DNA from 3 places in the Streptomyces sp. NPDC086077 genome. Region 2 is predicted to be linked to each of the others. Evidence: riboswitches for the same ligand, from Rfam matches in the RefSeq annotation. Region 2 holds a riboswitch; each other region holds the start of a gene.
What was found. A riboswitch is a leader RNA that binds a small molecule or an ion and turns the genes downstream of it on or off. The one in region 2 is predicted to bind thiamine pyrophosphate.

Region 1: linked by a shared signal. The riboswitch ahead of thiO (glycine oxidase ThiO) and the one ahead of thiC (phosphomethylpyrimidine synthase ThiC) in region 2 are both predicted to bind thiamine pyrophosphate.
Region 3: linked by a shared signal. The riboswitch ahead of AB0O67_RS06850 (thiamine ABC transporter substrate-binding protein) and the one ahead of thiC (phosphomethylpyrimidine synthase ThiC) in region 2 are both predicted to bind thiamine pyrophosphate.

What each region holds. Positions count from the first base shown of each region.
Region 1 is NZ_JBFBJT010000027.1:47,076-50,343, forward strand. Features, by position in the region: gene AB0O67_RS11105 (thiazole synthase) at 1-296, opposite strand, end outside; gene thiS (sulfur carrier protein ThiS) at 300-500, opposite strand; gene thiO (glycine oxidase ThiO) at 497-1,663, opposite strand; TPP riboswitch at 1,660-1,772, opposite strand; gene AB0O67_RS11120 (hypothetical protein) at 1,825-2,187, shown strand; gene AB0O67_RS11125 (FAD-dependent oxidoreductase) at 2,284-3,268, shown strand, end outside.
Region 2 is NZ_JBFBJT010000109.1:2,509-5,776, reverse strand. Features, by position in the region: gene AB0O67_RS26615 (YibE/F family protein) at 1-956, opposite strand, end outside; TPP riboswitch at 1,388-1,577, shown strand; gene thiC (phosphomethylpyrimidine synthase ThiC) at 1,571-3,268, shown strand, end outside.
Region 3 is NZ_JBFBJT010000014.1:50,473-53,740, reverse strand. Features, by position in the region: gene AB0O67_RS06855 (iron ABC transporter permease) at 1-586, opposite strand, end outside; gene AB0O67_RS06850 (thiamine ABC transporter substrate-binding protein) at 562-1,641, opposite strand; TPP riboswitch at 1,721-1,826, opposite strand; gene rlmN (23S rRNA (adenine(2503)-C(2))-methyltransferase RlmN) at 1,848-2,954, opposite strand; gene AB0O67_RS06840 (VOC family protein) at 3,157-3,268, shown strand, end outside.

The DNA.
Region 1 (3,268 bases), on a different contig from region 2:
AGCTTGACCAGGTCGGTGCCGAGGGCCTCGCGCGCGAGGCGGGCGGTCAGCACGGCCTCCCCGGCCGTGAAGCAGCCGGCCGTGTTGGGCAGCATCCGGATGCCCAGCCTGTCCAGCACCGACAGGACGGAGCCGTGCACATCGGGGTTGACGCGCCGCATCGCCACGGTGGTCAGCTCCGTTCCGGAGGCGACCAGCGCCCGCTCCAGCACGTCCAGGCTGGGCGCACCGCCGGTGCCCATGATCAGCCGCGAGGTGAAGGTCGTACCCCCGAGGACGAAGGGATCGTCGGCCATGGGTCAGCCTCCTTGGACGGCGGTGAGGACCTCGACACGGTCACCCTCGGAGAGGGGCGTGACGGGCCACTGCGCGCGCGGGACGACGGTTTCGTTGAGGGCGGCGGCCACACCGGAGGGCGCCGCGGTGAGCGTGCGTACGAGGGTGTCGAGGGCCGTGCCGTCGGTGATCCGGCGGGGCTCCCCGTTGACGGAGATGATCATGCGGGCTGCTCCGTGAGTACGGCGCCGAAGCGCTTCGGCGTGAAGGGACGGGCCTCGTCCGGGAGTTCACCGGTGGTCAGGACGTGCGCCATGGCGTCGCCGGTGACCGGGGTGAGCAGGACACCGTTGCGGTAGTGGCCGGTGGCCAGCAGCAGGCCGTCCAGGCCGGTCGGGCCGAGCAGGGGGGCGTTGTCGGGCGACCCGGGGCGCAGACCCGCGCGGGTCTCGGTAAGGGGCAGCTCGGTGATGCCGGGGACCAGCTCGTGCGCGTCGCGCAGCAACTCGTACACGCCCCCGGCGGTGACCGTGGTGTCCCAGCCCAGTTCCTCGCTGGTGGCGCCGACGACCAGCTCGCCGCTCTCGCGCGGCACCAGGTACACATGGCTGCCGCGCACCACCGCGCGCACGGTGCGGTTCAGGAACGGCGCGTGGGCCGGGGGCACGGTCAGTCGCAGCACCTGCCCCTTCACCGGCCGCACGGGCGGCAGCACGGCGTCCGGGACGCCCGCCAGCCGCCCGCTGAGGCTCCCGGCGGCCAGCACCACCTGCCCGGCGCCCACCTCGGTCCCCGCGCGCGTGACGACGCCCGCCGCCCGCTCCCGGACGACCAGCAGCCGCTCGGCCCACTCCCGGTGGAAGATCACGCCCGCCCGGCCGCAGGCGGCCACCAGGGCGGCCGAGAGCCGCCGCGGGTCGATCTGGTGGTCGCCGTCCACCCGCAGCCCGCCGCGCACACCCGGCGCGAGCATCGGCTCCAGGCGGCGGCACTCCCGGCCCGACAGCCACTCGGAGTCCAGCCCGTAGCGCCGTTGCAGGGCATGCAGTTCGCGCAGGTGGGCGCGGTCGTCGGCGTCCAGTGCGACGGCCAGGGTGCCGCACCGGCGGTAGCCGAGGTCGTGTCCGGTGAGGTCGGTGAGCTCGGCCGCGAAGTCCGGATAGCGGCGGGCCGAGGCGAGGTTCAGACCGAGCAGGGTCTCCTCGCCGTAGTGGAGTTCCGTGACGGCGGCGAGCATGCCGGCCGCCACCTGGGCGGCCCCGCCGCCGGGTTCGGGGTCGAGTACGGCGGTGGCGAGTCCACGCTGTGCGGCCCGCCAGGCCGTGACCAGGCCGATGATTCCGCCCCCGATGACGAGGACGTCTGACGTACGTGCGGAGGACGACACGGGCTTCAGCCCCTCCCTTCGCCGGCATGACCCGGATCAGGTTCGTACGGTCGGAGGCCGGCCAGCCTCCCTCTCAGCCCGGTACGTCCGGGCTCCCGCGAGTGCTCTACGGTGGCCACCCTAGCTCTTGCCCGCACGCCTCTGTAAGGGAGCCTCCCGGCATGGCCCGCTCACTGGACGGACTCGTCCTCGCTCCCGTCGCCGACCAGGCCCCGGGACAGGTCGGGACGCGCACCCGGTTCACGTACCACGAGCAGGACGGCGAGATCCGGGCCGAGTACGCCGGTGGGGACGTCGTGCGCGGATACCTGGTGGGCACCCGCGAGGGCGACCGGCTGGACTTCCGGTACGTGCAGCTCAAGCAGGACGGTACGACGTCCTCGGGGCACTGCGTTTCGACGGTCGTGGAACTGCCCGACGGGCGGGTGCGACTGGAGGAGAGCTGGGAGTGGGAGTCGCAGGCGGGCAGCGGGACGAGCGTGGTCGAGCAGGTCGGCCGGAGATCCGGGGAAGGCGACCGGTAGCACCCCCTTACTGACAAACTGTCAGTTGTCTATGGTGATCAGGTGAGCGAGCAGAAGAGGGCACAGGCGCGGCGCGTGGTCGTCGTGGGGGCGGGGATGGCCGGGGTGCAGACCGCGGTGGCCCTGCGGGAACAGGGCTTCCCCGGCACCGTGACGCTGATCGGCGCCGAGCCGCACCAACCGTACGACCGGCCGCCGCTCTCCAAGGCGGTCCTGCTCGGCAAGGCCGAGGGCTCCGCCTTCGACGTCGACTTCGAGGCGCTCGGCATCGAGCTGCACCTGGGGCGCGAGGTGACCGGCGTGCGCCTCGCCGACCACGGGCTGGACACCGAGTCCGGCCCGGTGCCCTACGACGTGCTGGTCCTCGCCACCGGTGCCGAACCCGTCACCCTGCCGGGCGCGGAGGGCGTCCCCGGTGTGCACCTGCTGCGCACCCTGGACGACGCCGAGCGGCTGCGGCCGGTGCTCGCCCTGCAGCACGACATCGTGGTCGTCGGCGCTGGCTGGATCGGCGCGGAGTTCGCCACGGCCGCCCGGGAGGCCGGCTGCGCGGTGACCGTCGTCGAGGCCGCCGCCCGTCCCCTCGCCGGGGCACTGCCCGCCGACGTGGCCGCGCCGATGAGCGCCTGGTACGCCGACAGCGGCGCCGTCCTGCGCACCCACGCGCGCGTGCGGAGCGTCGAGCCGGGCGCGGTCGTCCTGGACGACGGCACGCGGGTGCCCGCCGGCGCCGTCGTGGTCGGCATCGGCGCCCGGCCCGCCACGCGCTGGCTCGCCGGCTCCGGCATCGAGCTCGGCTGGTACGGCGAGGTCGTGGCCGACGACCACCTGCGCACCTCGGCGCCGGACGTCTACGCGGTCGGCGACTGCGCGTCCTTCCCCTCGGGGCGCTACGGCGAGCGGCTGATGGTGCACCACTGGGACAACGCCCTGCAGGGCCCCCGCACGGTCGCCGCGAACATCATCGGCGAGGCACCGGCGGTCTACGACCCGGTGCCGTACTTCTGGTCCGAGCAGTTCGGGCGGTTCGTGCAGTACGTCGGGCACCACACCACCGCAGACACCACCGTGTGGCGCGGTG
Region 2 (3,268 bases):
ATGGCCAGCGCGACCAGTGCCATCACGCCGCGCAGCCGTCCGACCGCCACGACGGCCAGCGCGAAGAGGCCGGCGACCAGGGCCATCGGGAGACGGCGGTTCACGTCGGTGACCGAGTACTGCAGGTCCTCGGGCGCGGAGGGCTCGTAGGCGACCACGACCTTCTCGTCCTGGTGCAACTGCCGTGACTGGTCGGGCTGCACGACCTCGGTGAAGGTACGGCCCTTGTCCTCGCCGGTGTCGATACGGATCGTCGCGCGTTTGCAGGTGCCGTTCGCCTGCTGCTGGGCGGAGGAGCCCTCGGCGGTGGAGGTGTCGCCGTTCGGTGCCGGCGCCGAGCCGTTGACGGAGTCGCAGGGCAGTTCGTCGACCTTGGTGACCGTCGCCTGCTGGGTCTGACGGTCGAAGCCGACGCCGGTGCGCTCGTGCGGCGGGGCGCCGCCGGGCCACAGCACGGCGAGGCCGACCACCACGGCGGCGGCGAAGGGGATGAGTACCGCCGCGATGACCTTGCGCAGATGCATGGAGACGGGGGCCGCGGGACCGTGGGCGTGACTATGCGAGTGGCCGTGCCCGTGGCCATCACCGGAGCTGTGCCCCGACCCGTCGTCGGGGCCTTGGCCGCGTCCTTGGCCGCCGCCAGGTCCTTGACCGTGTCCGTGACCGCCACTGGGCTCTTGGCCCTGTCCGTGGCCGCCACTGGGCTCTTGGCCCTGTCCGTGGCCGCCGCCGGAGCCGGGATACTCGTCACCGTCACCCGGGCCGAAACCGCGGCCGTGACCGCCGCCCCAGCCCTGACCACCCCCTGGACCGTGACCACCAACCGGTTCGGAACCGTACCCCTGACCACGTCCCGGGCCGGCACCGTGCCCCCTCCCGTCCCCGGCACCGGCGCCGCCCTGCCCGGGAACACCCCCGGCACCGGCTCCGCGCTCGCGCCAGCCGCCCGGTCCCATACCTGGGGAAACCCCACTCAGCCCGAAGCCCGATCCGGTGCCCGAACCCGAGTTGCCCGGGCCAGATCCGCCACCGGGACCGAAGCCGGGCCCGCTCCCCGAGCCGAAACCCGGTCCGCCGCCTGCTCGCATGCCGGGAGCACCACCCCGGCCGTCGCTGTGACCACCGCCCTGCCCCATGCCCGGAGCACTACCCCGGCCACCGTCAGGAACGCCGCCTCGTCCCATGCCGGGAGCACCAACCGCACCGGCCGCAGCTCCACCCCCGCCCGCGTCCGAGTCGCGTCGCGGCCCCATGCCGGAGCCGGTTCCGCGCGGTGGTTCGTGCGGCGGGAACGGGGGCTGCTGATTCGTGGTCACCGACCGATCATCGCAAGAACGGCGGGGGCCCTCTGTTCACCGCGCCCGAATTGACGCTAGCGTGGGGGCACCTTTGTAAACGCGGGAGCTCGGAGCACCGGGCTGAGAGGGCGCTGACCTTCGTCTTCGCGATGTTTCACGTGGAACGTGACTCGGCACGAGTGATGTTTCCCATGAAGCGTCGACAGACGAGAACCGCTGCGTCGACCGCCGAACCTGTTACCGGGTAATGCCGGCGTAGGGAGATCGGTCTCATGGCCAACAAGGACGCACGCACGCCTGCCTCCACCCAGAACGCGACCGACGACGCGCGCAGCGAGGAGGCCGGGAAGTCCATCGGCTGGCACAAGGCGTATGTCGAGGGCTCACGCCCCGACCTGCGCGTGCCGGTCCGTCAGGTGCACCTCACCAACGGGCAGTCGGTCACGCTGTACGACACGTCGGGCCCGTACACCGATCCACTCGTCGACACCGACGTCCGCCGCGGTCTGTCGCCGCTGCGGGAGAACTGGATCATCGCCCGTGGCGACACGGAGGAGTACGCGGGCCGTCCCGTCCGTCCTGAGGACGACGGGATCAAGCACACGTCGCCGCGCGGCGGCCTGCGCAACCTCGACGCGGTCTTCCCCGGCCGCCCACGCCTGCCGCGCCGCAGCCGCGACGGCCGGGCGGTCACCCAGCTCGCGTACGCGCGCCGGGGCGAGGTCACGCCCGAGATGGAGTACGTGGCCATCCGGGAGAACGTCTCGCCCGAGGTCGTGCGCGAGGAGATCGCCGCGGGGCGGGCCGTACTGCCCGCGAACGTGAACCACCCGGAGATCGAGCCGATGATCATCGGCAAGCGGTTCCTGGTGAAGGTCAACGCCAACATCGGCAACTCGGCCGTGACGTCCTCCATCGAGGAGGAGGTCGAGAAGATGACCTGGGCGACCCGCTGGGGCGCCGACACGGTCATGGACCTGTCCACAGGCCGCAACATCCACACCACGCGCGAGTGGGTGCTGCGCAACTCCCCCGTCCCCATCGGCACGGTGCCGCTCTACCAGGCACTGGAGAAGGTCGACGGCAAGGCCGAGGAGCTGACCTGGGAGATCTACAAGGACACGGTCATCGAGCAGGCCGAGCAGGGCGTGGACTACATGACGGTTCACGCGGGCGTCCGGCTGGCGTACGTGCCGCTGACGGCGAACCGCAAGACCGGGATCGTCTCGCGCGGCGGCTCGATCATGGCGGCGTGGTGCCTGGCGCACCACAAGGAGTCGTTCCTGTACGAGAACTTCGAGGAACTGTGCGAGATCCTCGCCGCCTACGACGTCACGTACTCGCTGGGCGACGGCCTCAGGCCGGGCTCGATAGCGGACGCCAACGACGCGGCACAGTTCGCCGAACTGCGAACTCTCGGGGAACTCAACCGGATCGCGAAGCGTTGCAACGTGCAGACCATGATCGAGGGCCCGGGGCATGTCCCGATGCACAAGATCAAGGAGAACATCGACCTTCAGCAGGAGATCTGCGATGAAGCTCCGTTCTACACGCTCGGCCCGCTGACGACGGACGTCGCGCCGGCGTACGACCACATCACCTCCGGCATCGGTGCCGCGATGATCGCCTGGTGGGGCACTGCCATGCTCTGCTACGTCACGCCCAAGGAGCACCTGGGCCTGCCCAACCGCGACGACGTCAAGACCGGCGTCATCACCTACAAGATCGCCGCTCACGCGGCCGACCTCGCCAAGGGGCACCCCGGTGCGCAGGAGTGGGACGACGCGCTGTCGGACGCCCGCTTCGAGTTCCGCTGGGAGGACCAGTTCAACCTGGCCCTCGACCCGGACACGGCTCGTGAGTTCCACGACGAGACCCTCCCGGCCGAGCCTGCCAAGACGGCGCACTTCTGCTCGATGTGCGGGCCGAAGTTCTGTTCGATGAAGATCTCCCAGGACATCCGCCGTGAA
Region 3 (3,268 bases), on a different contig from region 2:
GGCGTGAGGCCCCGAGCATCCGCGCGGCCTCCTCCTGGCGGGGGTCGAGCTGCGCCCAGAGCCCGCCGACCGTCCGTACGACGACCGCGTAGTTGAAGAAGACGTGCGCGAGCAGGATCGCCCACACCGTGGTGTCCAGCCGTACGCCCCACAGGTCGTCCAGCAACCCGCCGCGTCCGACCAGTGCCAGGAAGGCCGTTCCGACCACGACAGTCGGCAACACGAACGGCACCGTCACGACCGCCCGCAGCACCTGCTTGCCGGGGAAGTCGAGGCGGGCGAACACATAGGCGCCCGGCAGCGCGATCAGCAGCGTCAGCGCGGTCGAGGCGAGCGCCTGCCAGGTGGTGAACCACAGGACGTGCCGGATGTCGGACTGGGTGAGCACGTCGGCGAGCCGCCCGAACCGCCAGGTCCCGTCGGCCTTCAGCCCGCGGCCGACGATCGCGGCGACGGGGTAGGCGAAGAAGACCGCGAAGAACGCGACGGGCAGGGCGAGAAGCCCGAGCCGCGCCGCGTTCCCGCGCGCCCTGGAAGCCGTGCCGGCCCGTGCCTCGCGGCCTACTTCAGTACCAGCGACGTCCACGCCTTGACCCACTCGTCACGGTTTTCGGCGATCTTCGCCGGGTCCATGGTCTGGGGATCCTCGGCCTGCGGGCCGAACTCCACGAACTCCTGGGGCACCTGGGCGGCCTCCCGCACCGGGTAGACGAACATGTTCAGCGGCAGGTCGTCCTGGAACTGCTTGGTGAGCATGAAGTCGAGGAGCGCCTTGCCGCCCTCGGGGTTCTTCGCGTTGCTGAGCAGCCCGGCGTACTCGACCTGGCGGAAGCAGGTGCCCATGGCCACGCCGGTCGGGGCGGTCTTCGGCTTCGGGTCGGCGAAGAGGACCTCGGCGGGCGGCGAGGAGGCGTAGGACACCACCAACGGCCGGTCGCCGCCGGCCTTCCTGCCGCTCGCGGAACCCGAGAACTCCTCGTTGTACGCCTGCTCCCAGCCGTCGACGACCTTCACGCCGTTCGCCTTGAGCTTCTTCCAGTAGTCCGCCCAGCCGTCGTCGCCGTACTTGGCGGCGGTGCCGAGCAGGAAGCCGAGACCGGGCGAGGAGGTGGAGGCGTTCTCGGTGACCAGGAGGTTCTTGTACGCGGGATCGGCCAGGTCGTCCAGGGTCTTCGGCGGGTCCAGCCTGCGCTCGCTGAAGTAGGCCTTGTCGTAGTTGACGCAGATGTCGCCGGTGTCGACGGGCGTGACACGGTGCTGGTCCTGGTCGGCCCAGTACTCGGGCAGGACCATGTCGGCGCCCTTCGCCTCGTACGGCTGGAAGAGGCCGTTGTCGAGCGCGCGGGAGAGCAGGGTGTTGTCGACGCCGAAGAGGACGTCGCCCTGCGGGTTGTCCTTGGTCAGGACGGCCTTGTTGACGGCCTGGCCGGCGTCCCCGTCCTTGAGGACCCTGACCTCGTAGCCGGACTGCTTCTCGAAGGCGGCGATCACGCTCTTGGACACGACCCACGAGTCGTGGCTGACGAGGGTGACCGTCCTGGAGTCCGAGCCGTCGCCGCCGGACTCCGAGGACCCGCACGCGGACAGCGTGACCAGGCCGAGCCCGACGACGGCGGCGGTGAATTTCTTGGTGGTGCTCACTGATTTTCCTCCTGGCTGACCAGGAAGAGACGCGGCCCTGCCCGGGACCTGGAACGGGTTCCCGGGCAGGGCGCAACAGCTTGAGTGACGACCGATCTCCCTACCCAGAATGACCTGGGCGAGGTTCAGAGGGTCTGCGGACTGTCCCGCACTCTCAGCGCTGTGGCGCTCCCCTGCCGGAATATGAAGATGTGTACGGCGTCAGACTACCGCTCGGTGGCGGCGAGCTGACCACACGCCCCGTCGATCTCCTGACCACGGGTGTCCCGGATCGTCACCGGTACACCATGGGCGGCGATGGCCTCGACGAACGCCTTCTCGTCCTCGGGCCGGGACGCGGTCCACTTGGAGCCCGGGGTCGGGTTCAGCGGGATGAGGTTGACGTGCACCGGCTTGCCCTTGAGCAGCCGGCCGAGCCGGTCACCGCGCCAGGCCTGGTCGTTGATGTCCCGGATGAGCGCGTACTCGATGGACAGCCGCCGCCCGGACTTCTGGACGTAGTCGAACCCGGCGTCGAGCACCTCGCGCACCTTCCAGCGGGTGTTGACGGGGACGAGGGTGTCGCGCAGTTCGTCGTCCGGGGCGTGCAGCGAGATGGCCAGCCGGCACTTGAAGCCCTCGTCGGCGAAGCGGTGGATCGCCGGCACCAGGCCGACCGTCGAGACGGTGATCCCACGCTGCGACAGCCCGAGCCCGTCCGGCTCGGGGTCGGTCAGCGCGCGGATGGCCCCGACGACGCGCTTGTAGTTGGCCAGGGGCTCGCCCATGCCCATGAAGACGATGTTCGACAGCCGCGAGGGCCCGCCTGGCACCTCACCGTCGCGCAGCGCCCGCATGCCGTCCACGATCTGGTGGACGATCTCGGCGGTGGACAGATTGCGGTCGAGTCCGGCCTGCCCGGTGGCGCAGAACGGGCAGTTCATCCCGCACCCCGCCTGCGAGCTGATGCACATGGTCACCCGGTCCGGGTACCGCATCAGCACCGACTCGACGAGCGTCCCGTCGAACAGCCGCCACAGCGTCTTACGGGTGGTGCCCTCGTCCGTCGACAGATGCCGCACGACGGTCATGAGCTCCGGAAGCAACGCCTCCCGCAGCTTGCCGCGCGACCCGGCGGGGATGTCGGTCCACTGCTCTGGGTCGTGCGCGTACCGCGCGAAGTAGTGCTGCGAGAGCTGCTTGGCGCGAAACGGCTTCTCACCGATCTCGGCAACGGCTTCCTTGCGCTCGGCAGGCGTGAGATCGGCAAGATGCAGCGGCGGCTTCTTGGCTCCGCGCGGGGCGACGAATGTGAGTTCTCCGGGCTTAGGCATGGCTCCACCAGTGTCGCAGATCCACATGGGTGACCTGCGGCTGCCGCTGTCTACGAATGTCGCTAGTAGCCGTCACCGCTCGTTCTCATGCTTGATCTGTACCTCGTAGAGCGCAGCAACCAACGTGAGAACGTCCCACCGGCCCCGTCCCAGGGACATCAGCGGCCACCACCGGCCGCACCAGGAAGAAGGAGAGACCAGCATGGCGATTCAGCGGATGGACAACGTCGGCATCGTCGTCGAGGACATGGAGGCCGCCATCGCGTTCTTCGTGGAACTCGGTATGGAGCTGGAGGGCAGGGCGGAGGTCGAGG